2 regions of the Solibacillus sp. FSL R7-0682 genome follow, and region 1 is predicted to be linked to the other one. Evidence: a T-box and tRNA genes for the amino acid it is inferred to sense, from the RefSeq annotation. Region 1 holds a T-box; the other holds one or more tRNA genes.
What was found. The T-box of region 1 lies ahead of tyrS (tyrosine--tRNA ligase). A T-box ahead of a tRNA ligase gene usually reads a tRNA of that ligase, here a tRNA-Tyr.
Positions count from the first base shown of each region.

Region 2: it has a tRNA-Tyr gene. The T-box ahead of tyrS (tyrosine--tRNA ligase) is inferred to sense a tRNA for this amino acid. The anticodon was not compared.

Region 1 covers NZ_JBBOUI010000001.1:2,034,668-2,046,950, reverse strand. Annotated here, with positions in the region: gene MKZ17_RS10475 (chromate transporter) at 1-364, shown strand, start outside; gene MKZ17_RS10470 (hypothetical protein) at 876-1,496, opposite strand; gene MKZ17_RS10465 (hypothetical protein) at 1,547-1,771, opposite strand; gene MKZ17_RS10460 (alpha/beta fold hydrolase) at 1,783-2,637, opposite strand; partial or broken gene tyrS (tyrosine--tRNA ligase) at 2,740-3,966, opposite strand; T-box leader at 4,042-4,287, opposite strand; gene MKZ17_RS10445 (NUDIX hydrolase) at 4,376-4,912, opposite strand; gene MKZ17_RS10440 (NUDIX hydrolase) at 4,890-5,378, opposite strand; gene MKZ17_RS10435 (NUDIX hydrolase) at 5,547-6,011, shown strand; gene MKZ17_RS10430 (phosphorylase family protein) at 6,014-6,319, shown strand; gene MKZ17_RS10425 (copper amine oxidase N-terminal domain-containing protein) at 6,542-7,687, opposite strand; gene MKZ17_RS10420 (HIT family protein) at 7,911-8,396, shown strand; gene MKZ17_RS10415 (aminoglycoside phosphotransferase family protein) at 8,656-9,672, shown strand; gene MKZ17_RS10410 (VOC family protein) at 9,976-10,383, opposite strand; gene MKZ17_RS10405 (hydrolase) at 10,553-11,170, shown strand; gene MKZ17_RS10400 (hypothetical protein) at 11,793-12,098, shown strand; gene MKZ17_RS10395 (DinB family protein) at 12,153-12,283, opposite strand, start outside.
Region 2 covers NZ_JBBOUI010000001.1:108,050-120,332, reverse strand. Annotated here, with positions in the region: gene glmS (glutamine--fructose-6-phosphate transaminase (isomerizing)) at 1-984, opposite strand, end outside; gene MKZ17_RS00645 (type 1 glutamine amidotransferase domain-containing protein) at 1,541-2,065, opposite strand; gene glmM (phosphoglucosamine mutase) at 2,211-3,563, opposite strand; gene MKZ17_RS00635 (CdaR family protein) at 3,656-4,672, opposite strand; gene cdaA (diadenylate cyclase CdaA) at 4,665-5,501, opposite strand; gene MKZ17_RS00625 (zf-HC2 domain-containing protein) at 5,655-6,266, opposite strand; gene sigW (RNA polymerase sigma factor SigW) at 6,280-6,843, opposite strand; gene rocF (arginase) at 7,013-7,918, opposite strand; tRNA gene MKZ17_RS00610 (tRNA-Lys) at 8,115-8,187, opposite strand; tRNA gene MKZ17_RS00605 (tRNA-Gln) at 8,205-8,279, opposite strand; tRNA gene MKZ17_RS00600 (tRNA-Tyr) at 8,294-8,377, opposite strand; tRNA gene MKZ17_RS00595 (tRNA-Val) at 8,405-8,480, opposite strand; tRNA gene MKZ17_RS00590 (tRNA-Glu) at 8,524-8,598, opposite strand; tRNA gene MKZ17_RS00585 (tRNA-Asn) at 8,741-8,815, opposite strand; gene MKZ17_RS00580 (alpha/beta hydrolase) at 9,042-10,337, opposite strand; gene MKZ17_RS00575 (FusB/FusC family EF-G-binding protein) at 10,450-11,082, opposite strand; rRNA gene rrf (5S ribosomal RNA) at 11,292-11,407, opposite strand; rRNA gene MKZ17_RS00565 (23S ribosomal RNA) at 11,467-12,283, opposite strand, start outside.

The DNA of each region.
Region 1 (12,283 bases):
TGCTACAAAAATTGCTGCTTATGTTGGCTTTGAGCAAGGCGGTTTACTTGGTGCTGCAATCGCTCTTTTTGCAACCGTTGCACCATCGCTGTCATTAATGATGATTTTACTCGGCATTCTGTATCGCAATCGTCATTCTCCACGAGTAAAACGTTTGTCCACATTTGTTTTACCTGCTGTTGTTATTTTAATGGCAGATTTAACGTTCGATTTCTTCAAGACATCCGTCAATTTAATCGAGTGGCTACCAACGATTTTAATTGCCATAGCAAGCTTTATTGCAATGGAAAAATTTAAAGTACACCCCGCGCTCGTTATTTTCTTCGGGTTATGTATCGGTGGAATATTTTTAAGTGGGGTTTAATGAAATCACACTTCATTTAGGCAAAAATGAAAGGATAGATGAACAGGACAATAAACCTGTGTCATCTATCCTATTTTTACAACATATAGCTTCTTCAAATCTAATTGAATTTTATATTTTTCTTTAACGAGTTTTCTACTAAAGCATACAGTAACCCTGCCATACTAAAAAATATAATTGAACTAATCATACTTAAATTATATTCTTCTACAAAAAGCCAATCATATATTCGTTTAAAAGTAAATGCCCCTATTACTCCACCAAAAAAAGTAAAGATCACCATTTTAGAAAATAATGATTCTACAACCATACATACGACGATTGTTAAAGGTAAAAATGAAATAGGAAATAAAATAAAAGCGAAAGAAGACAAAATGAACAAATATCCCACATATTCTGATTTCCTGATTTTATCTCCTTGGAATACTTCTAATCCGAATGCTGCAAAGGAAAACAACAATATAAAGGGTATCCACATGAACAAACTATGGTAAAAAGTTTTCATAATTAATTACCTTAATTTTTTACGCATGCGCTGAAACGTGTAATAATTCCCATAATGCTGAATGCCAGCTGCCTGTTGAATAGCCTGTTTTGAAGCAATTTCAAAGCCCTCGATATCTTTTTGCATATACGCTTTATGTGCTGCAATACTAAAATTCATCCACTCTTTTTCATAAGATTTTGTTGGAATGGCATCATAGTTTCCTTCTAAAATAGTAATTAAATCATTTGTGTATTGCCCGACTTCCTTATGAAGCATCGGCTTTATGTACTGGCGCGCATCTTGAAAATCTCCACGTAATAGTGCATGAAGTGTTCCATAAATTGCTTGGTATTTTTCATTTTTATACTTTGCCAACACTTGATCAAGCGCTACCACTAGTTCTTCATCCGTTCCATCTCGTAGCAAGTACATATAAAGATAGACCGGATTTTTTTTGAATTTATCAACAATTTTCGTAAGTGCTTCCAAATTCTTCGAACGATAAAGGATATATATTGGGCTTAATAAATGTGGAACTCCCACCACTACTATTACTATATAGGCAATCCAAATGGGCCATCCTGTTATGGCTATTCCAATTCCTAGTACAAACCCCAATAAAATGAGGAAAATATAAAACTTCATTCTTTCAACTCGTTTCAATTATACTTTTGTTAAAACTTATCCGTTCCTTATTAAAAATTCATCATTTGTCGCATTGTTATAAATGAAACAACTGTTGGCGTTGCTAATGCAATGATTAATGAAAGGACGGCAAATAGTTTAGTTTGCTTGATACGCTTAGAATCCCCGTCTTTTAATTGTTGGAAAAAACTTAATGTAAAATACAAACATAATGCATAAAAAATAATCGGTATGAAACTCACTAATGGTATAAATAAATATGAATTTTCTTGCACTACTAACTCTCCTAATCTTTTAATTCATTTGTTATAGCTGTGTTTTGTACGAATTGCTGAAATTCTTGTTGTTGTTCAATGAACGGATTGTGGTTCGATTGTTCAAAGATTGTTAACCTAGCCGATGGAATATGCTTTGCAATCTCTATACTATATTCGATCGGACATTGTGCGTCATGTCGTCCTCCAAATACAAACACTGGTACAGTAATAAACTTTAGTTGATCACGTAAATCAAAGCTTTTCACCGCAACTTTTCTAAAATAATCGAGCGCACGCCCAATCGTTTTTCCACCATTTGGTATAGTCAGTGCATATTTTAGCTTCTCCTCACTTGTAAAGGACATGAGTGCCCATTCGAATGAAAGTTCGCTCCGTTCTTTTTGAGGTGTTTCAGGGTTATTTAAACTTTCCATAATTCCCATAATTCGGTTAAAGTTCTTATTTTCCGCACAGTAAATACTGTCTGGATGGCTCGCATATTGCTTACTTGCTGCACTACAGCCACAAATAACCTTTGTTAGTGAGCTTTGCGCCTCCACCGCATATTGTAGAGCCAGCATTCCACCCGTTGAATGTCCAGCAAATGCCCATTTTTCCATGTTTAACGCTTCTCGAATCGCCTCTAAATCGAGGATGACTTCCTGAAGAGAAAGCTGCTCATCCGATTCAATGACCGGAGAATTTCCAGCCCCACGAACATTAATTAAATAGACTGTATATTGTGCTGTAAACGGGTTGGCAAACCAATTTCCACGATCGTCGAAACTCGTGTAAAAATGGGTAATCGCAAGCGGTTCCCCATGTCCACTTACAAAATACTCAAATACGCCCCTCGATGTTGCAATCATTTTTTGTTGCCACATACAAAATCCCCCTATGGTGTGTATTAAAAAAGCTCGCCTTTTCTAATATTATACAGATATTTTATTCTTTTGAAATAATAAAAGGGTCTCATTTCATTTTCTCTAACAACATTTAATTTGAACAAATTTAACAAAGCGTTTTTTTCCAATTTGTAAAACGTCTCCGTCCTTTACAATTTGATCTAAAGAATCCAGATTTAATTTGTCGCCATTAAGAGACACTCCGTTTTGCTTCACGAGGCGTAAAAATTCACTTTTACTTAATACAATACCAGTAGATACAAGCTGTGACAGCATATTCTTCACAATCATTTGATCATTTTCTATAAATAATGTGGGCATATTATCAGGAATTTTCTTTTCTTGAAACACAGTAACAAAATATTTTTCAGCAGCTTTTACGTTTTGTTGACCGTGATATAACTGGGTAATGATTCTAGCAAGTTCGAGTTTAATATCTCGTGGGTTTTGTCCATTTTCCAATCTCATTTTCCATTCCTTTAAAGCCGTTGGATGCTCATCTGTAGCAAGTTCAAATTACTTCATAATTAGGTTGTCCGGTACTTCCATCACTTTTTTAAACATTACTTCTGGAGCATCCAGTATACCAATGTAATTTCCGAGACTTTTACTCATTTTTTCAATACCATCTAATCCCTCAAGAATGGGCATAAAAATAGCAATTTGCTTTTCTAAGCCTACATGCTTTTGTAATGTACGTCCCATTAAAATATTGAAGGTTTGGTCTGTTCCGCCAAGCTCAATATCTGCCCGAAGCTCAACTGAATCATATGCCTGCATTAACGGGTAGAAAAATTCATGAATTCCAATAGGAACTTGTTTTTGAAAACGTTTTTGAAAGTCATCTCTTTCTAAAATACGGGCAACGGACGTCGTGGCAGCAAGCTTGATTACTTCCTCAAAGGTTAATTTGGAAAGCCATTCACTATTAAAACGTACCGTAGTTTTGTTTTCATCTAATATTTTAAAAATTTGTTCGCAATAGGTTTTCGCATTTGCCTTTACAATGTCATCGCTTAGCGCCTTTCTTCCTTTTACCTTACCTGTTGGATCTCCGATACGCCCCGTAAAATCTCCAATAATAATAACGACTTCATGGCCTAAATCTTGCATTTGCTTCATTTTGCGTAAAACTACGGCATGACCAAGATGAATGTCAGGAGCAGATGGGTCTAAACCAAGCTTGATTTTTAAAGGCTTTTGTTGTGCATAGGATTTTTGAAGCTTTTGCAATAATTCTTCGACATCAACAATACAATCTACGCCCTTTTTAATTATTTCTAATTGTTCATTTGGATGTAAAAACATTTTCACCACTCCAATTTCGTTAAGTTTTATCCATCTAAAACTACTGCAAATAAAAAACGCCCGTTAGGCTAATGCCTAAAGGACGTGATTATACGTGTTACCACCTTTTTTTGAGAAATGCTCACACAATTCTCCTTTGTAAGTACGATCGCAAGCGATGATACTCCTGCAATGATTACGGTCGCAACCCCGTCGTAGCCTACTTACTGTTTCGGTACGCAGCTCCAAGATGTATTCACATAAATTTCCAGCGCGCCTCTCAATAACCGGCTACTCTCTGTACGTTCCATTTATGTTACTCGTTCTTTTCATCGCCTTTATCTTCTTAACAACTTTTATTTAACAATAATTAAGATTACAAATTATAATAACAAACAAAATTTAATTGTCAATATTTTCTTATTGAAATTCACTTAGCTACATCCATTTTTAATCGAACACTGCCATATTGATTGCGGGAGTCAAAAATTAAATGAATGAGGCTATCATAAAACGGGATAAATTCGCCCGTCTTAATCATGTTTAAAATTTCCTCCTTACTTGCCCATTTCACCTTTTGTACTTCCTCATATTGGAGGGTCAAATCATTTAAATCCATATCCAAGTCAATCAAATAATAATCATCAAAGCCATTTGTAAAATTGATGGTAAAGTTTGGTCTAATCTCATTAAAGTCATATGTAATTCCTAGCTCTTCTTGTAATTCTCTTGAAATGGCGGATTGGCTCGTATCGCCCATTGTTGCACTTCCTCCGCAACTAATATCCCATAAATTAGACCAGCCTTTTTTGAAGGGTTGTCTTTGCTGTATGAGCATTTCCCCTTGTGAATTAAATAGGCAAACATGGACAACTAGATGATATTCCCCTGGGCTCAATAGTTCGTCTCGTTGTATTGTTTTCCCTATTTTATTTCGATTGATATCATAAAGATCCCAAAGCTCCATTTTTGACCTCCTCTATCCTGTTTAGCCTTTCCAATAAGTGACGATCTACTTCATCGATATCTCGGATGTTTTTAGTTAAATCCCAAAGCTTAATCGCGGATGTTTCGTCATTTTCTAGAAAGGACTGTAGCTGAACGATTTCTGTAAAATAAATTGGATTATATTTAACACAGCCATTCAGATTATTTTTCACTTTCATCAATCCAACAAAATTCATATCATTGACAACTTGTCCTGTTTCCTCATAAAGCTCTCGAATCGCACATTCCTTCGCTGTTTCATTTCCATCTCTCTGACCCGCCGGTATTTCCCATTGTTTTCTCCATGTGTTGTAGCACAAAAGATATTTACCCGAACATTTTACGACGGCAAAGGAACCAGCAATCGGTTGATATAGTTTAGTTTCATGCTCCTTCATGCGAAGAAAAGCTAACAATTTCTGATTATTGATGTTACTAGCATTCAATTTCAACCACCTCAAATTTCTTTTGCAATTCCAATCATACCTTTATTTAACAGTAAATAAAATCCAATTATTTTTATTTACATATTTTTCGATTTATTGTACGATTCGTTTAATTAAAATGGAGGAATATTAGTTAACCTATTTATCCATTCGATTGGAGGTTTTTTCTTGAGTTATATCATGAATTTACGAAAGAAGATTGGCACCGAGCCTCTTATTATGGTTGGCGCATGTGTATTAATCTTCAATGAACACAATGAATTACTCATGCAATTAAGAAATGACAATAACTGCTGGGGCTTAGCTGGAGGAGCTATGGATCTTGGAGAAAGCTTAGAGGAAGTCGCACAAAGAGAAATGCTTGAAGAAACCGGCTTAAAAGCAATACACCTGGAATACTTCAAAACCTTTTCTGGAAAAGACTTTTACTATCGATATCCTCATGGTGATGAAGTTTATAATGTAGTAACCGCATTTATATGTAAAAAATATGATGGGTTATTAAAGTATAACTTTACTGAATCGAAGAGCATAAAGTTTTTTAATTTAGCCCATTTACCATTAAACATAAGTCCCCCAGATAAGCTCGTTATAGAGGAGTATTTTCGGACTATTGTGGTGGATTATCTTTAAAAATAAACTATGGAGATATATTAATTGTACGCGAGGCTGAGATGCAGGATGGTACGGCACATTGGTATTTACCAAATGAAAAAACCGTAACATCTAGTGAATCACTTGTCTCTGCGGCAGTAGATTATTGTGAGAAAAAAGGCTATTCCTATGTCGTTGGGCGTGTGCTTTCTACAAGTGCTATGCTCCTTGAGACAAGTGAAATGGTGAATGATTGGGCAAGTAATGGACATATCGGTGTAGATATGGAAACTGGCACTACGTTAGCCGTGCCAAAAAATTCAATAAAAAGGCTATCGGTTTATTAAATATATCGGATCACTTAGTTCATGGAGATACACTTTATTCGTATACAAAAGAACGGGAATGCATTGAGGCTGAAACAGATGCGAAAATTCGGGATTTAGCACTTTATTTGGCTTCTCTTTTGTTTTTAAATAATGGTACTTTATAATATGAAAACTACAAAGTGCAAAAAAACATGACTAGTTAAAGTTTTAATCACTTAGAACTTCAACTAGCCACTTATTTTATGGCGTTACAAGCTGATGGTTCTTGCTCTGCAGCTCGATTCTATATTGTCCAAACGTTTTTTTTCTTTCATCCGATGTTAAATCTCCCGCGCGTTGATAGCCAAATGTAAAAATACCGTTTGAATTAATTTCCCAATTATAGGCGTTACCTAATGTGTCAAAGCCATAATAATATCCAGGCTTCCCTAAATAATCGGAGAACCACTGTCCATTATTAAATGTTGCATATTTTAAATTGCTTGTTTCATGAGCATTAAGTATTCCACGCTCATACCTCGTTAAGTAATAGACATTATTTAAATATGTTTTTACCGCTTTGATTGGTGCTTTTTCAATCGCTACCCTTGTAATCTCTTCATCCACACGGTATAAAATAAATTCCTTCGTTGTGTTATAGGCATAATTCAAATAAAAATGGCTCATATCGGTCTTAAACCATATATCCCCTAATTGAACTCTATTTTTATCCTCAAACATTTCTTTATAATTAAAAGGTTCAAAGGTGTAGAAATCATTACTAATTAATGAGTGGCCATTTTCATTAATGACAATTATAAAACGGTCACTATAGACAATGGATTTTCCTTTGTATAGAAATTTAAAAACACGCATAAGATTTAGGTTTTCGATTGCTGTGGCATCAATATCTCTAATTATGATTAAACTATACGGTTGAATCTTTTCATTTTTTAAATAGATTATCTTTTTATTAAATGCCTCGCCAATATACCTTAAAGGAATGTACGTTGCATTGTTGTAAATACTTGCTGCCCCATCCATTTTGCTTAATTTACCATTTATCGAAATACTCTTCTCTCCTATTTTTAACGAAATGGTTTGATTAGCGTATTTAATGGTAATATACTGACTTTTTGAATTAAAATCTACCTTTGCCCCAAATCCTTCCGAAATAAAACGAAGGGGTACTAATGTTCTTCCATCTTTGACAATCGGCTGAACGGCTGACACCTTTTGCCCATTAATAAATGCCGTGGAGCTTTCAGGAGAAAGAATTATACTATTTTTTAAGTCATGTTCAGTTACATCCTCATATATGTCATAAAGATTTTCCGCGTGTGCCGTGTAACTAAAAGCTAGGAACAATATAAAAGTGAATAATGTTAGGTTTTTTTTCACTTTCATTCTACACCTCACAATAATAAATAAGTTATTTTAATGAAAAATATACCATAAATCCAATTATTAACAATATATACTTTTTCATTCTCGCTCACTTGCATTATCTTTCATCTGTAAAATTCAAATGAAGTTTAAATTTTTATTAAAATAGTAAATCTTCGTTAAAAACTATATTATTAAACTAAATTAATATTTTCACTTCATGTCAAATTTCAGAGGGGAAATTATGAGAAAGATTACGTTATCAAATGGTAAGACGGCTGAAGTTGAATGTTTAAGCTGTGCATTGACAAGTGGGTTGATTGAGCCAGAAGGTGGCGTGATACTAGAATCCTCGTATTTTCATGCCCACCAAGATGTTGCTTATCCGATTAAAGGATTAATCATATTAGCTTCAAAACGTCATATAAAATGTTTGGATGAATTAACGGAGGAAGAGCTCTTGGATTATACTCATTTATTATCCAAAATCCGAAAAGCACAACGAGAGATTTTAGGTATTGATTATGTTTATTACTTTTACAACGAAGATACTACTCACCATTTCCATACTTGGCTAGTTCCCCGATATGAATGGATGTATGAATTCGGCCGATCTGTTGAATCAGTTAGACCCGTACTTCTTCATGCTAGAAATAATATGAATAATTCTTTAAATAGACAAGAGGTATTGTCTGCATTAAACCTTTTAAAAATGAGACTAAATCATTGATCATTTGTTTAACACTCAATAATTATTTTAAATGCGAAAATTTTATGCCTATCCATTACGTGTTCCTCTTCTTATTTCTTAATAATTTAGTTATGAATGTAAACCTTTATCTGTTAAAATTAGGAAAACCATCCAGGCAATTTATTCATAAGATTTTCCATAAGAAAATTATGTTACTCGGATGTTTTCTATCCCCTGCAACATGATTAGAGTATATCTATGCACTACCTCATTGACTAAGAAGAAATTGGAGGAATAAATGAATATTGAAACTGAAAAGCTAATTTATGTTTTAAACGAAATGTTCAAGAAGAATATCATCTCTACAGACTACCAGAGTATACCGTTACAGGGCGGAACTGTGGGAAATGTGTATCTAGTTTCGGGAATTGCCGAAACCGCGGATGGTGAAAAATTACCTTACCGTATCGTACTGAAAATCCAACACAAATGGGAGCGTTATGGCGATCCAGATTCATGGCGCCGGGAATATGATCTCTATTCCTCTAACTTGGGGGCGACTTTCTCGCAAGCCCTTCGTTGGCCGATATGTTATCACGCCGAGTTCAATGTCGAAGAGAATGAATACCATCTGTGGCTAGAATATATTGATGGCGTGACAGGTTTAGATTTGACCAGTGACATGTATGAAAAGGCAGCGTTGGAGTTAGGGCGCTATCAAGGTATGCTTTATGCGGAACAACCCACTGTGCTGCAGAAACTGACGAACCTTAGCCATCCGGATTTTATGAAAAATTCGTATTTACGTTATCGGTCGTGGCCACTTGTCTACGATTATATACGATCGGAAGACTGTAAATTGCCCTTGCACGTGCGGCAAATGCTCATTAACATCGATGAACAAGCAGACAAAATATTCGCCCGTATTGAAAAATTGCCCCTCGTGCTATGTCACCGGGACTGCTGGATAACTAATCTTATTTATGCTGACGAGAAATTCGCACTTATCGATTGGGATACTAGTGGATGGGGCTACCTGGGCGAGGATCTAGCAAGCCTGATTGCGGATGAAGCGGATATTGATAACATGGTCGAACATTACGAGCGATGTATCCCTGCGTATTACAAAGGCTTTTCGGAGTATGCAGATATATCTGGGCTCACCGATCATTGTGTCTACGAGATAATCCTACTTAGATTCGGCTACAGGCTTGTCGAAGCGTATCTCCACACTGAGGCTGAAGACGAGAAGATAAAATATGTCCATACTCTCCAAAAAATTTATGAAATGAAAACCGTCACTCTTATTGTTTAATAAAAATACTGACTATCACATAAACCTATTTATAACAGCACCGTATCGGAAAGTATTTTCTACGGTGCTGTTATAACAAATTCTGTTTACTATAGTAATGGCAGTTCCCCTGCTACATCTTGATCCGTAATGCTATACATAAAAGGCATTACACGTTTATCAAATGTTCGAGTTTCTACACCTTATAAACGATCAATCCAGCATTTTAGGCGACTATGAAAGTTGTTGACGTGCTGATTGTACATTGGAATAGTTGTGAAAAACCCGCCACGTATTGTTCGGCTATGCTTATTCATTGTGATATCAAAACTTTTCTTTAAAAATTGGACTTAGCTCACTCCATACATCAAAGCTATTGCCATCTATATCAAAGAAGACAAAATTCTTTCCTGCATGCCCGCGGTTTTCAATCTCACCTACTTGCATCCCTTTTGCAATAAAATTGCTATGCAACGTTTCTAATGCTTCAATTCCGTTCACCTCAAATGTTAACGAAAAACGTTCTACACCATAACGATCTGTGAAATTTGCACTTTGATTTTCCGCTGCTTGAACGAGGAATATGCTTTGATTCGCAAGATTCAAAATCGCCTTGTCTTCATCCATATAATTTAACTCAGCTTCTAAATGATGAACATACCACTCAGACGAAAGCTTCACATTTGTTACTGGAATGTACGTTGTACCAACTCGTAATAGTTTTGCGCTCATAAAATCCCCCTATAGTCTGAAATACTTAATGCATTCGCTATGAAGATTTAATTTACCTTCTTGTAAGCAAGAAAATCATTTTAAATAGAAGAAGGAATTTATTCAATTATACGAAATATAATATAGAACAATAATAATATTAGAAAGATTTTGTCGAGAGGAGTTAACTATGGGATCAAGAATCATGCATAGTATTATTGCAAAAAAGGTAGCAGATCGATTAAATATTGAGGATAAAAGTTCATTTCTTATTGGTGGCATTGCTGCTGATGCTTGCTCCAATAAGGATGCATCTCACTTTTACAAAGGAAGCCTACAATCCTATTCTAGAACCATTGACTATGAAGGGTTTCTAGAAAAATATAAACAGCATAAACGCCATCCATATATACAAGGCTATTTCGCCCATTTAATTGCAGATGATTTATGGCTAACTGGTTTTTTTGTGCCTTGGTTAAAAAATCGAATGGAACAAAATGCAGCACTCCATCCCCTTTACCATAATGATTTTCGATTATTAAATAGTAAATTGTTATACCATTACGGATTAAAAGAGGAATTAGAAAAATACTTGAACATGCCCACTTCAATGATGGACTTAGAAGAGGTACATACTAGTGATGTAACTTCCTTTATCTCTTATGTGCTTGGGGACATGAAGGATGATCCAGCAAATATTGAAAAGGATTTACATGTCTTTTCAATGGATCAAATCATTGGATACATTGAAACATCTATCGAAAAAAGCGTGTATTTGCTAGAGCAAATCCATGTTAAAACAACATAAGTATTCTGGACTAAACCGCGCTAAAGCGGTTTTTTTTATTTTAAAATCGTGCAAGTATTCCTTATTAAATTCAAGGGCAACATTATGTAAATAAGTAGAGTGATGTAAGTTTTCAAAGGATGAGGTGTTTCGATTAAATATAAATGTCTGAATGTTAAGCATAAATACCCTCCATAAAAATATTCATATATAACTAACTTGATGAAATAAATGGAAAATACATTATGCTAAATTTACGGAGGGAGGGGTGTGATGGAAAAACGATCAATCGAGATGTTCAATCAATAGATGCTTGGATTATAGGTAAAGGTACTTTTTTTAAATCAAAACAAGTAAAAATGAATTGTAGTTGCAGTTGTCCGCAAGTTTCATTTAGCAATGCAGCTAGATTCGTGTCTGAAAGGTATTCCGATTTTTTCAAACGTATGATTACTAAAAGATATAATGAATGAAACAGGGTAAGCTTTTCCGGCAAGCATACCCTGTTTTAGAAGTTTTGTGAAATATTTGCCTATAGACTAAATAGCTCTCTAGCAATTGAATGTTTTTTACAATAATAAGTGAACTTTAAAAAAGCTACTACTTTAAATAGATTATTGACATTTTTAAAAGGAGTGATTTAATGAAAAATCTATTACAAAGAGTACCATCATATAACTCAGCCTTTGAAATTGATTTATATAGTGGCGAGATCGAAGAAAATTTTGTGGCCATTTTATTTGATAAACGCAATTTGGAAATTGTCCTATTCCAAAGCACAAATAAAAATATGCCAGAACAAATTGCGAAATTCCAATTCAGATCTCTTGAAAAAGCAAATCAGTGGATCCATAATATTATAAATTGTTATAACAAATTGTATTCTCAAACATCTTCATTGTCTACTTCGTATCATCCGCATAATGAAAATAAGAGTATGCTTGCATAAGTTGAGCATACCTTGTTTTTATTTTTTCTGAGTATAAAGCCGTTGTGACGCATTCTATAACGTCCGAATAATTAAATCACAGTTGACGGGTTGCTTTCCTAATTCTCTTGCCCAAACCGAGAGCTGACCAATATGGTGAATTTCATGGGTTACGATGTGTTGAAGAATTTTTGTCAATGAAAAGC
Region 2 (12,283 bases), 1.9 Mb from region 1:
GCCGAACTCACTTGAAATGTGTACTTCTACTGGAATACCTGCAATTTTTTCAAAATATTGCTTACCGATTAAACCTGCATGGTAACTCGTACCTGCTGCAATAATATATAAACGATCTGCCTCAGCAATGGCCTCTAAAATATCTGCGTCGATTGAGACATCATCGCCTTGCTCATAAGCTTGAATAATTTTTCGGATAACTGTTGGCTGTTCATCCATTTCTTTTAACATGTAGTGTGGGTATGTGCCCTTTTCAATATCAGAAGCATCTAATTCCGCTTTGAATGGTGCGCGCTCTACTGGGCGACCATCTAATGTTGAAATTTCTACTTTGTCTTTCTTTACGATTACTACCTCTTTATCGTGTAACTCGACAAATTGATCTGTTACTTGTAGCATTGCCATAGCATCAGATGCAACTACGTTGAACGTATCGCCTACCCCAACTAACAATGGAGATTTGTTTTTCGCTACGTAAATTGTTTCTACGTCTTCGTTATCTAATAGTGCTAACGCATAAGAACCATGTAATAATGATAACGTTTTACGGAATGCTTCAACTGTTGATAAGCCTTCTTTTGCAAATAAGTCCACTAGCTGAACGATTACTTCTGTATCCGTATCTGACTGCATTTGGATGCCTTTTAAATACGCTTTTTGTAATAAGTGATAGTTTTCGATTACCCCATTGTGTACTAATGTGTAACGACCTGAAGCACTCGTATGTGGATGTGCGTTTAAGCGGTTTGGTACACCGTGTGTTGCCCAGCGTGTATGACCAATCCCTACATTTGCTTCTACATCTTCGTCTACTGCCTTACGTAAATCCGCAATACGACCTTTTTCTTTGAAGATAGTAATACCTTCTTCGTTATGAACAGCAATACCAGCTGAGTCATAACCACGGTACTCTAATTTCTCTAAGCCTTTTAATAAAATTTCCTTCGCGTCTAATACGCCGTTATATCCTACAATCCCACACATAATTTCGTTTCCTCCGAATCAATCGGCTACATCCTGAATGTTTTTTGCAATAAGAAAACAGACTACACTCTGCCCTTTTGCCCATTCGCTTCAAGCACTCAACGAATGGTGATGAGTTACTCTGTTTAGTAAATGCATCACTACTGTTGGCGCTTTTTTGTAAGAGAGGATGTAGCATACGATAATTTTTTTGTATTATGCCTTTTCGTCTTCTTGTGCAGCAGATTGCTCTACTGTTTTAAAACGAAATTACAACCGGGCATATGCGGTCGGGAGGTACCCGCCGAAATTTCGATAAACCTCCACCTCGTCAACTAAGGATTACATGGTCCGCTCTATTTCCTTAGCTCAGGCGCTATTATTGTTTTTCCGATTTTTTTTGCGCAATTATTCACTCCTTTTAGCGCACTTGCAAGCTATTAATCTCACAAGTATTTTCATCATACATTAAGTATATTTCATTCGTCAAATAAAGGTCCATGATGGGGGCAATTCAGCAAAAATACCTCGCTTCAATCATTTAAGCGAGGCATTTTCTCAAACAAATCTTGTATTTTTAAAGACCCTTTTCTTCTAAAAGCTTCACAATTTCTCGGTTGAATGCTGGTAAATCATCCGGTGTTCGGCTCGTGACAAGCTGCTTTTGACAGACGAAAACCTCTTCATCATGATAGGTTGCACCCGCATATTCTAAATCAACTTTAATTGATTTGTATCCTGTTGTATCGCGACCTTCTAATGATTTTGCTGTTATTAACAATTGTGGCCCATGACAGATAGCAAATACTGGCTTCATTTCATCCATGAAATGCTTTGTAAATGCGACAACACGGTCATCATCGCGCAGTAAATCCGGTGAAAATCCACCTGGGATAAACAACGCATCAAAGTCTGCAGGATTTACATCTGCTACGCCTTTATCAATTTGTACCGTTGATTCACCGCGCTTACCTTTCACTGACTTATTCCCTTCTTTGTCAATCGTCACAAGTATATGGCCTGCAGCCTCTAGTGCCTCTTTTGGACTTGTGAATTCCACATCTTCAAACTTATCTGTAATCAATGTTGCAATCTTTGCCAATGTAAAACACTCCTTTGTATTTAAGGTACATTTAGATGAATTCCCTTTCAACAAGCATTTTAAACGTTCAATTTTGCTTCATCGCATCTATGAAAAAAGCGCTAGAAACAAATCAATTTGTTTCTAGCGCTCTAGTGTTTTTTTATTATTCAGCTAATCCCATTTCCGCGCGTACTACATCGGCAATACGGTTTACATAGTTTTCACAAGCTTCTTCTGTAGCTGCTTCGACCATTACACGTACTAAAGGCTCCGTGCCAGATGGGCGGACTAATACACGACCATTTCCAGCCATTTCTGTCTCTACCTCTGTGATGACAGCAGCCACTTTTTCATTTTGAGTTACTGCATGCTTGTCTGTCACACGAACGTTTACTAAACGTTGTGGGAAGATTGTCATTTCCGCTGCTAGCTCAGATAATTTTTTGTCAGTCGCTTTCATAATGGCAACGAGCTGAATCCCTGTAAGTAAACCATCACCTGTTGTATTGTAATCTAAAAATACGATGTGCCCCGATTGTTCGCCACCTACATTGTAGTTGTTAGCACGCATTTCTTCTACAACATAACGGTCTCCAACGGCTGTTTGAACACTTGTCATTTCATTTTCTTCTAACGCCTTGTAGAAGCCCATGTTACTCATAACTGTTGAAACAACTGTATTTTTATTTAAACGACCTTTTGCATTTAAGTACTTCCCAATAATGAACATAATTTGGTCACCATCAACGATTTTTCCTTCTTCGTCTACTGCGATTAAACGGTCCCCGTCACCATCGAACGCAAGGCCGATATGTGCACCACGCTCTACGACAAATGCTGCAAGCTTTTCAGGATGTGTAGAACCAACACCCTCATTAATATTTAAACCATCTGGTGAAGCGCCCATCGTTGAAATATCAGCTTCTAAATCTGCAAATAAATGAGTTGCTAAAGCCGATGTTGCACCGTGCGCACAATCTAATGCGACATGTAGACCGATAAAGTCTTCATCAACTGTTTGTTTTAAGTATGAAATATATTTTTGACCACCTTCGAAGTAGTCTGTAACTGATCCAATGGCAGCGCCTACTGGACGCGGTAATGTATCTTCTTCTGCATCAATTAAGCTTTCAATTTCTGCTTCTTGTGCGTCTGTTAATTTAAAGCCGTCTGGGCCGAAAAATTTAATGCCGTTATCTGCGACAGGATTGTGTGATGCTGAAATCATGACACCCGCTTCTGCATTCATCACGCGCGATAAGTATGCGACACCTGGTGTACTGATGACCCCTAATCGCATTACTTCTGCACCGATTGAAAGTAGACCCGCAACTAATGCGCCCTCTAACATTTCCCCAGAAATACGTGTATCACGTCCAATTAATACTTTCGGGCGATCTTTTGCATCCTTCGTTAACACGTAGCCGCCAATACGACCTAGTTTAAACGCGAACTCTGGTGTTAGCTCACTATTAGCGACACCACGGACGCCATCTGTTCCGAAATATTTACCCATTACTTTTTCTCTCCTTCAACGCTTGACATTTCATACGTTTGTTTAAATTATCCGCCTCATCAAGCGGATGCTCGTTCATACATTGCTGTAATTCAGTTGTTTCCCTCTGCTTCGTCTACATTCGTATCTGCATCAACTTGGCTATCCGTTGACTCCTCTATATTGACTTGCTCACTAATTACGGTTGCATGAATCATAATTTTATTTTTTGATAATTTTGTTGCGCCAGTAGGCATTGCTACCTCAAACTCATATGAACCTGATTCTGTAATTTTAGCTAGATCCACTTCTACTTCTACATGATCTAGAACATCTAATGATGCCTTTGTACCAAAAACAGCGATTTTTGAAGGCTCCACTGTTAACTTTTCAATTGTTACACCTTCATTAGCTTCCCCTATTTCTTTAATTGTAAGCGGGAGCTCTCGACTATATTCATTAATCTCTACTTGTACTTTTATTTTTTCAGGATTAATTCGTACATCAAGCTTATTTAAATCTCTATCTAAAACTTTTACAGTAGTTTCTTGCTCAAATGATTTGTTTAATCCCTTTTCACCTGTAACAGTGGCTTTTACATAGCTTATGCTATCAATGACACTTTTTGCTCCTGTAATGGATACACGGCCAGGCTCAGCTTTCATACCCTTTACGAAGTGATCCTCTGCCACAAGGCGATTGTTCATCTCTGGCTCAACACGAAACTCTTCTGTTATTTTCTCTTCTATTTCAATATTGATTGTTCGTGGTTCAATTGCCACTTCTAGTTTTTCAGAAAAGTTTTCTTGCTGTATTGTAACGCTATGTTCGCCAATTAACAATGAGTTTAAATCAACAAAAACTTTAAAATCCTTTTCAAGCTTTGTTTTTAATACAATTGGCGTCGGTCCAGAAATTTTCACATCAACTGTTTCTGGTACACCAGTGACGAATAAATTCTCGTCATCATAATACACTTCTAATGGGACATTTGTAATAACATCTGTCTCATTTGATGTACCATTTTCATTTTGACGATTGGCTTCTGTTTGAATATAAAAGAATAATAATCCTGCTAATAAAAGTGATGCTATACGTAGCATCCACGGGCTATCGAATAACTTATCCATTCTTCTTCCCTCCCCAAGTCCACTTAGATGCTAAGTTAGAATCTTGCTCAGGGCCAAACCACATTTTACGTAGTAGCTCTTCAAATTCCTGTATAGAAATATTGCGGTGCAAGTTGCCATTTGCCGTAATACTTATGGCACCTGTTTCCTCAGAAACAACAACTGTTATAGCATCAGTCACTTCACTCAAGCCAAGTGCTGCTCGGTGACGTGTCCCTAGCTCCTTTGAAATAAACGCACTTTCTGAAAGTGGTAAATAACATGCTGCAGCTGCAACTTGATTTTTTTGAATAATGACCGCACCATCATGGAGTGGCGTATTTGGAATAAAAATATTAATCATCAGTTCTGAAGAAATTTGAGCATCCATTTTAATACCCGTTTCTACATATTCATTCAGACCTGTTTCTCTTTCAATGGAAATTAACGCACCAATGCGACGTTTTGCCATGTAACTAACAGATTTTTTCATCGCTTCAATTAAACGATTTTGCTCATCATCTTGCTGATTATTTGTCCGCTGAAAAATTTTCCCTCGTCCAATTTGCTCAAGTGCCCTACGTATTTCTGGCTGGAAGATAATGATGATGGCTAAGAAACCCCAATCGATGACTTCTTGTAATAACCAATCTAACGTGTCTAACCCTAACACATAGGTAGCCAATTTTGCTAAAACAATAACAAATAGACCATTTAATAACTGTACTGCTTTTGTTCCTTTGATCAGGGTTAATGCTTTATAAATTACGTACCACACGAGCAGTACGTCTAATAATTTCAATATCACTTCGATTGCTGTGATATCTGTAAATTGCTCAATTATTTGCACGTGGCATCCCCCACTTTTAATAGCTAATCCATACTGCCTTTAGTATAGCACAATTTGGCAGTAGATTAACTTTCTCAAAGAAAAAAGTCTACTCAAACGAGTAGACTTTGCTTTCTTTTATAGAACGTCATTTTTTAGTAAAAAGTTTCAACATTATTCAAATAACCCAACAAAATCATTAAATCCACTTTTAATGTTGTACCATAGCCATTCAAACACTTCGTCAATTTCTTCCACTTGCCCTGTCACAACTGCTGTCGATGCCATGTAATTGCCGTTAATCACAGTTACATTCCCATCAACTTCACCTTCAATGACAATATCCCCATTTTTTACGACGATATCTCCTTTTACAACTTCACCTGCTGGCACCGTTACGGTTTGGCCATCTACAACTAAATTAGGTTGCTTTGTAACAGAGAATTGATTGTCATTTGAGTAGTTACCTAGCAATGTAGCACTCATGAATAAGCAAAATACAGCTGCTGCCACTAACACTGGATGCTGGCGGAACCAACGTTTTATGCCGACAGAACTTTTGCGTTTCGGTAAACGACCTATTACTTGTTCCTCAAAGCCAGGAGGGGCAGTAATATGCGCTGCACTCTTGATAAACGCAACCGTGTCACTTAATTCATGCATATGTTGTTGGCAATCAGGGCATGTTTGTAAGTGAAGCTTCAGCTGTTGCTCATGCTCACGACTAATATCACCATCTAAATATTCGTGCATATAATTGACGAATTCTGATGCACACGTTTTCATGCGTATCGTCCTCCTATAAATTATTTAACTGCTTTCGTAAAGCTTCTCGTCCACGGTGGATACGCGTTTTTACCGTCCCTAGTGGCATATCTAAAATTTCACTAATTTCTTGAAGCGACATTTCTTCAATATATTTTAAAACGATTACCGAACGATATTTGTCTGGTAAGCGGCTGATTTCATATTGGATACGATCTTGAAGCTCCATTTGCTCAACGGCTTCCTCAGGAAGTTGTTCGTCTGCAGCAATTTGTGAGTACATATCAAGACCATCCGTACCGGCGACCTCAGCATCTAAATAATAATCTGGCTTCTTCTTTCGTATACGGTCAATACAAAGATTCGTTGCGATTCGGTAAAGCCATGTAGAAAATTTCCTTTTTTGGTCGTAAGAATGTAAGTTAATATAAGCACGTATAAAAGCTTCCTGTGCAATATCCTCCGCTTCTTGTTTGTTACCAAGCATCCGGTAACATACTTGATACAGCTTGTGCTGGTAGAGGTTAACAATATCGGCATATGCGTTTTGATCACCTTTAAGCACTTGCTTTATTCTTTTATTCACTAACGCATCCATTGTCTTTTCTCTCCACCTTTTTAGCTGTTCTATATTTACGGTTAGGTTGCCAAAAGGTTTCACTTTTAACGTAAAACTTTTTTGAAAAAAAGGCTACATTTCAACCACCGCAAAATCCGTTATTTATTATAACAAATTTCTCGGTAAAGAATGGGATATTTTTCAATTTTCACACTAAAGTTTCCCCAAATAACGAACCAATCAACGCGACCGCAACATCTGCTGTTTTATTGCGCTCATCTAAGATTGGATTTACCTCTACAAATTCTGTCGATGTAAGGAGGCCTGACTCTTGTATCATTTCCATTGCTAAGTGGCTTTCCCTGTACGTAATCCCACCTGCTACTGGCGTCCCTACACCCGGTGTATACAATGGATCTAAAGCATCTAAATCCAATGATAAGTGAAGCCCATCAATTTTACGCTCTTTAAAATATTTTATTGTTTCTTCCATTACATAGGTCATTCCTAAACGATCAATTTCATGCATTGTATACACTTTAATGCCGCGCTCTTTAATAAGAAGACGTTCACCCTCATCAATTGAGCGACCCCCAATAATAACAATGTTCTCCTGTTTAATTTTTGGTGCACCATGTAAAATTGACGTCAATCTTTCATGACCAAGACCTAAGCTTGTTGCAAGCGGCATACCATGGATATTTCCAGAAGGAGTTGTTTCGGGTGTATTTAGATCTGCATGAGCATCAAACCAAATAATGCCCATATTCTCATATTTCATAGAAAGGCCTGCTAACGTCCCAATTGCAATACTATGGTCGCCACCAAGCACTAAAGGAAATCTATTCATTTCAAGTACGTCTCGCACTTTCTCAGCTAATGCTGTGTTAACCTTAACTACCTCATCTAGGTTTAAAAGCTTTTCATCCACTTCACTTAAAACATCTCGGTCTACTACTTGAATATTGCCTTCATCCTCGACATCGTACCCAAGCATAACTAAACGATGTTGTAACCCCGCATATCGAATTGCGCTTGGACCCATATCGACTCCACGCCGTTGTTGACCATAATCACATGGTACGCCAATAATTGAAACTTCTTTTTTCTCCATGATTGTCATCTCCCAATTGTGCTCAAATAAGTCTCATACTTCCCTTTTCTCATCTCCACTATTACTCTTACATCAAATTCGAGACAAGGTTATCATTTCCCTTTTTGAACGCAAAAAATCCTTTACTAAGTATTTTAAGTAAAGGATTGGATTTTTATATTTAAGTACACTTCATATTATAATTATAAATGAAAAGTGAGCCATGAAGGACTCGAACCTTCGACCCTCTGATTAAAAGTCAGATGCTCTACCAACTGAGCTAATGGCTCATAAAAAATAAAAAAAATGGCTGGGGTACTAGGATTCGAACCTAGGCATGACGGAATCAAAATCCGTTGCCTTACCGCTTGGCTATACCCCAATCATTTAATTAGATGGTGGAGGGGGACGGATTCGAACCGCCGAACCCTAAGGAGCGGATTTACAGTCCGCCGCGTTTAGCCACTTCGCTACCCCTCCGACATAAGTACAACACTGTTAAAATAATGGTGGAGGATGACGGGCTCGAACCGCCGACCCCCTGCTTGTAAGGCAGGTGCTCTCCCAGCTGAGCTAATCCTCCATACGTAACAAGTGTTATTTTTATTTTTTTATGAAGCCTTAAATGGTGACCCGTACGGGATTCGAACCCGTGTTACCGCCGTGAAAGGGCGGTGTCTTAACCACTTGACCAACGGGCCATTCGTAATAATCTTTGTCCTCTTTAAGACAAGATTTATAATATCATCTTTTCTCTGTTAGCGCAACTCTTTTTTTGAAACTTTTTTTAAAATATTTATTTTCTATTTAAACTTGAATTTTTTCTAAAAATAAGCAAAAAAATGGCTCCGAAGGTAGGACTCGAACCTACGACCAACCGGTTAACAGCCGGTTGCTCTACCACTGAGCTACTTCGGAACGTTACTATATTATGTATGTACTTCAACATTCTTTTGAATACATTTATTATTATAACAACGAAAGAAATTTATACAAGAGGTTTTTTATAATTATTAGAGTATTTTTCGATATTTTTCGAATTTTTTGCTTAAACGAGAATTTTTTTGCTGTACTACTAATATCTAGGGAGATCCCCCAAAAAATAAAGCTGAATTCTCGCTTTGAATCCAGCATTTTTCTTATTTTACTTAATAAATTGAACTATTTTTTCTATTAATCCACTTGCTAATGGAAGTGACGGATTTGAGTAGCTCGCTACATTTTCTTCTCGGTCAACAGAAACATCTTTTAATACGTGATTCATTTTTTCAAAATAATAAACCGTCGCATCAGGCTTTGCTGCTTTTAGTGCTTGCCCATCTTCTTTTGTCACTTGGATATCATTTTCCCCTTGTATGATTAGAACAGGTACCTTAACTTTGCTTAACTCATTTTGAGGTGCGTATTTTAACCACGAGATCAAATACGGTTGTACAGATGGCCTAAATAGAGATTGTAATTCAGCTGATACGTTCGTAACCTTTTCTCCTGCCTTTAACTTTTCTAAAGTAGCTTTTGCCTCTGTCAACAAATTCGGTGGTAAGTTTGATGTTAATTGCTCATTTAAAATAATATCTGCTGCTCTTCCGGCTCCTGCTAAGAGTGTTAAAGAAGCTATGTCTACTTTATGCGCAACTAAGGTCATAATTAGTGCCCCTTCGCTATGCCCTATTAAATGTATTTTATTAAAACGGTCATCTTCTTTCACATAGTCAATAATGGATTCTACATCTTCTACATAAGCTTCCAATACTAGATTTTCTTCCTTAGTTAGTAACGCTCTATTCTCACCAATCCCCCGTTTATCAAATCGAATTGAAGCAATACCCTGTTCTGCTAATTCTTCTGCAATCATCTTTAAACTATTATTCGAGCCACCACCTAATGTATTGCCATCTTTATTTGTTGGTCCTGAACCAGCATGGATAATAACAATTTCACCAGTAGGTTGTTCTGGCATTTGAAGCGCTACCTTTAAATCTCCACCCTTTACAGGAATGGCTAGGGAGTCATAGGATAATGGCTGCTCTTTATAGATCTTTAATTTTAGCGGAAACGACTGTCCGTTTTGCGTAAACGTTCCAATAATTTGATCTCCAACCAATTCCCCGTCAATTTTTATAAGGGCACCTGCTAAATCAATTTGAATGGCTACACTTGTATCATCATATTTTATCGATTCAAATGGAAAATCAGTTAAACCTTGTACAGGTACTGACATGCTTCCTTTATCTTTCCCTAGCGTTAATATAATTTCTAAAGGCGCCTGAGGAATGTCGATCATTCCTTGCCACTTACCGAGCATCACGTTTGACACTTCCATCTCTCCCTCCTCCTTCACTAATTCTGTAGACGAGTTCGATTGCTCCTCTTTTGATTCATTTTCTCCACATGCAGTTAATAATAGTGACATACTTGCTAAGCAAATAATTCTTTTCATAATTCCCTTCCTTCCAATATAGCTTTACCATTTTTACGGAAGTAATAGGAAAAAGTTTCAAGTATGTTATAAATAAAAAAGATCAAGGTAGTCTATACCATGATCTAAAATACTATATGATATTACGTGCAACAAACGCCTCAAGCTTAGTGTAATTGCTCACATTGGAATTACAACTTTCGACATTATCACAAATATAATTACTATATGATGTATAAGCATCTGCCTGCCCCTTTACAGTAGCCGTAAACAAATGAACATCACTATGCTGATTACAAATCGCACAAACACCCTTAATAGGCTTTTGAAGCTTTACCACACCTCTTAAGCCAATATATTCATCTTCTTTCTCTATTACGATATATTGGCGATGCGTACTTACATCAAGCCAAGATAAATAGCTAATGCCATACCAATTTACTCTCTCTAAATTAGGTAGTCTTAGCTTTTTCTCTTTTCGAAATAACTTTTGTAGTTCCTTTTCCGAGATTGCTTTAAATGGAACTGTGTAGGCTTTTAAGCTATTAATAAAGAGTTCTGCTCCTATAGTTTCTGAAATAGTTTCAACTTCGGACAGGATTGTTTCATCCACTACTGTTAAATTTTCACGAAGTTCTGCTGTAGCGAGCCCTCGAACAGTATTAATTATATGAGGATCTTTTGAGGTCATATAAGCAGACAAAATTTTGTTAACTTGTTTTTCAATTAATCTTACATCAGCAACGGTTAAAAAGGGTATAGTCATTTCACATTCCTCCCATCTTGCTTATTATCATTGAAAATGAATTGAAACGCCATTAAAAGTATATATGAATTTTAAATGAGTTATTGATGACTACTATTTTAAATAATTTATAGATGAAGTATAAAAGAAAAGGCAAAGAGGAGGATAACTAATATTTTTTGTACAAAATAAAAAAGCCACTACTGATAAAATCAGCAGCGACTTTTTGAGCGAAGCGACGTCCTACTCTCGCAGGGGGAAGCCCCCAACTACCATCGGCGCTAAAGAGCTTAACTTCCGTGTTCGGTATGGGAACGGGTGTGACCTCTTTGCCATCATCACTTCACTATGAAAGTTTGTTCTTTCAAAACTGGATAAACGTTTCATTGAATTATGCAATAAAATGTGGTTAAGTCCTCGACCGATTAGTATTCGTCAGCTCCATACGTCACCGCACTTCCACCTCGAACCTATCTACCTGATCGTCTTTCAGGGGTCTTACTTACTTGCGTAATGGGAAATCTCATCTTGAGGGGGGCTTCATGCTTAGATGCTTTCAGCACTTATCCCGTCCACACATAGCTACCCAGCGATGCCTTTGGCAAGACAACTGGTACACCAGCGGTGTGTCCATCCCGGTCCTCTCGTACTAAGGACAGCTCCTCTCAAATTTCCTACGCCCACGACGGATAGGGACCGAACTGTCTCACGACGTTCTGAACCCAGCTCGCGTACCGCTTTAATGGGCGAACAGCCCAACCCTTGGGACCGACTACAGCCCCAGGATGCGATGAGCCGACATCGAGGTGCCAAACCTCCCCGTCGATGTGGACTCTTGGGGGAGATAAGCCTGTTATCCCCGGGGTAGCTTTTATCCGTTGAGCGATGGCCCTTCCATGCGGAACCACCGGATCACTAAGCCCGTCTTTCGACCCTGCTCGACTTGTAGGTCTCGCAGTCAAGCTCCCTTATGCCTTTACACTCTTCGAATGATTTCCAACCATTCTGAGGGAACCTTTGGGCGCCTCCGTTACCTTTTAGGAGGCGACCGCCCCAGTCAAACTGTCCGCCTGACACTGTCTCCTACCCCGCTAAGGGGCATGGGTTAGAAGTTCAATACAACCAGGGTAGTATCCCACCGACGCCTCCTTCGAAGCTGGCGCTCCGAGATCTCTGGCTCCTACCTATCCTGTACAAGTTGTACCAAAATTCAATATCAGGC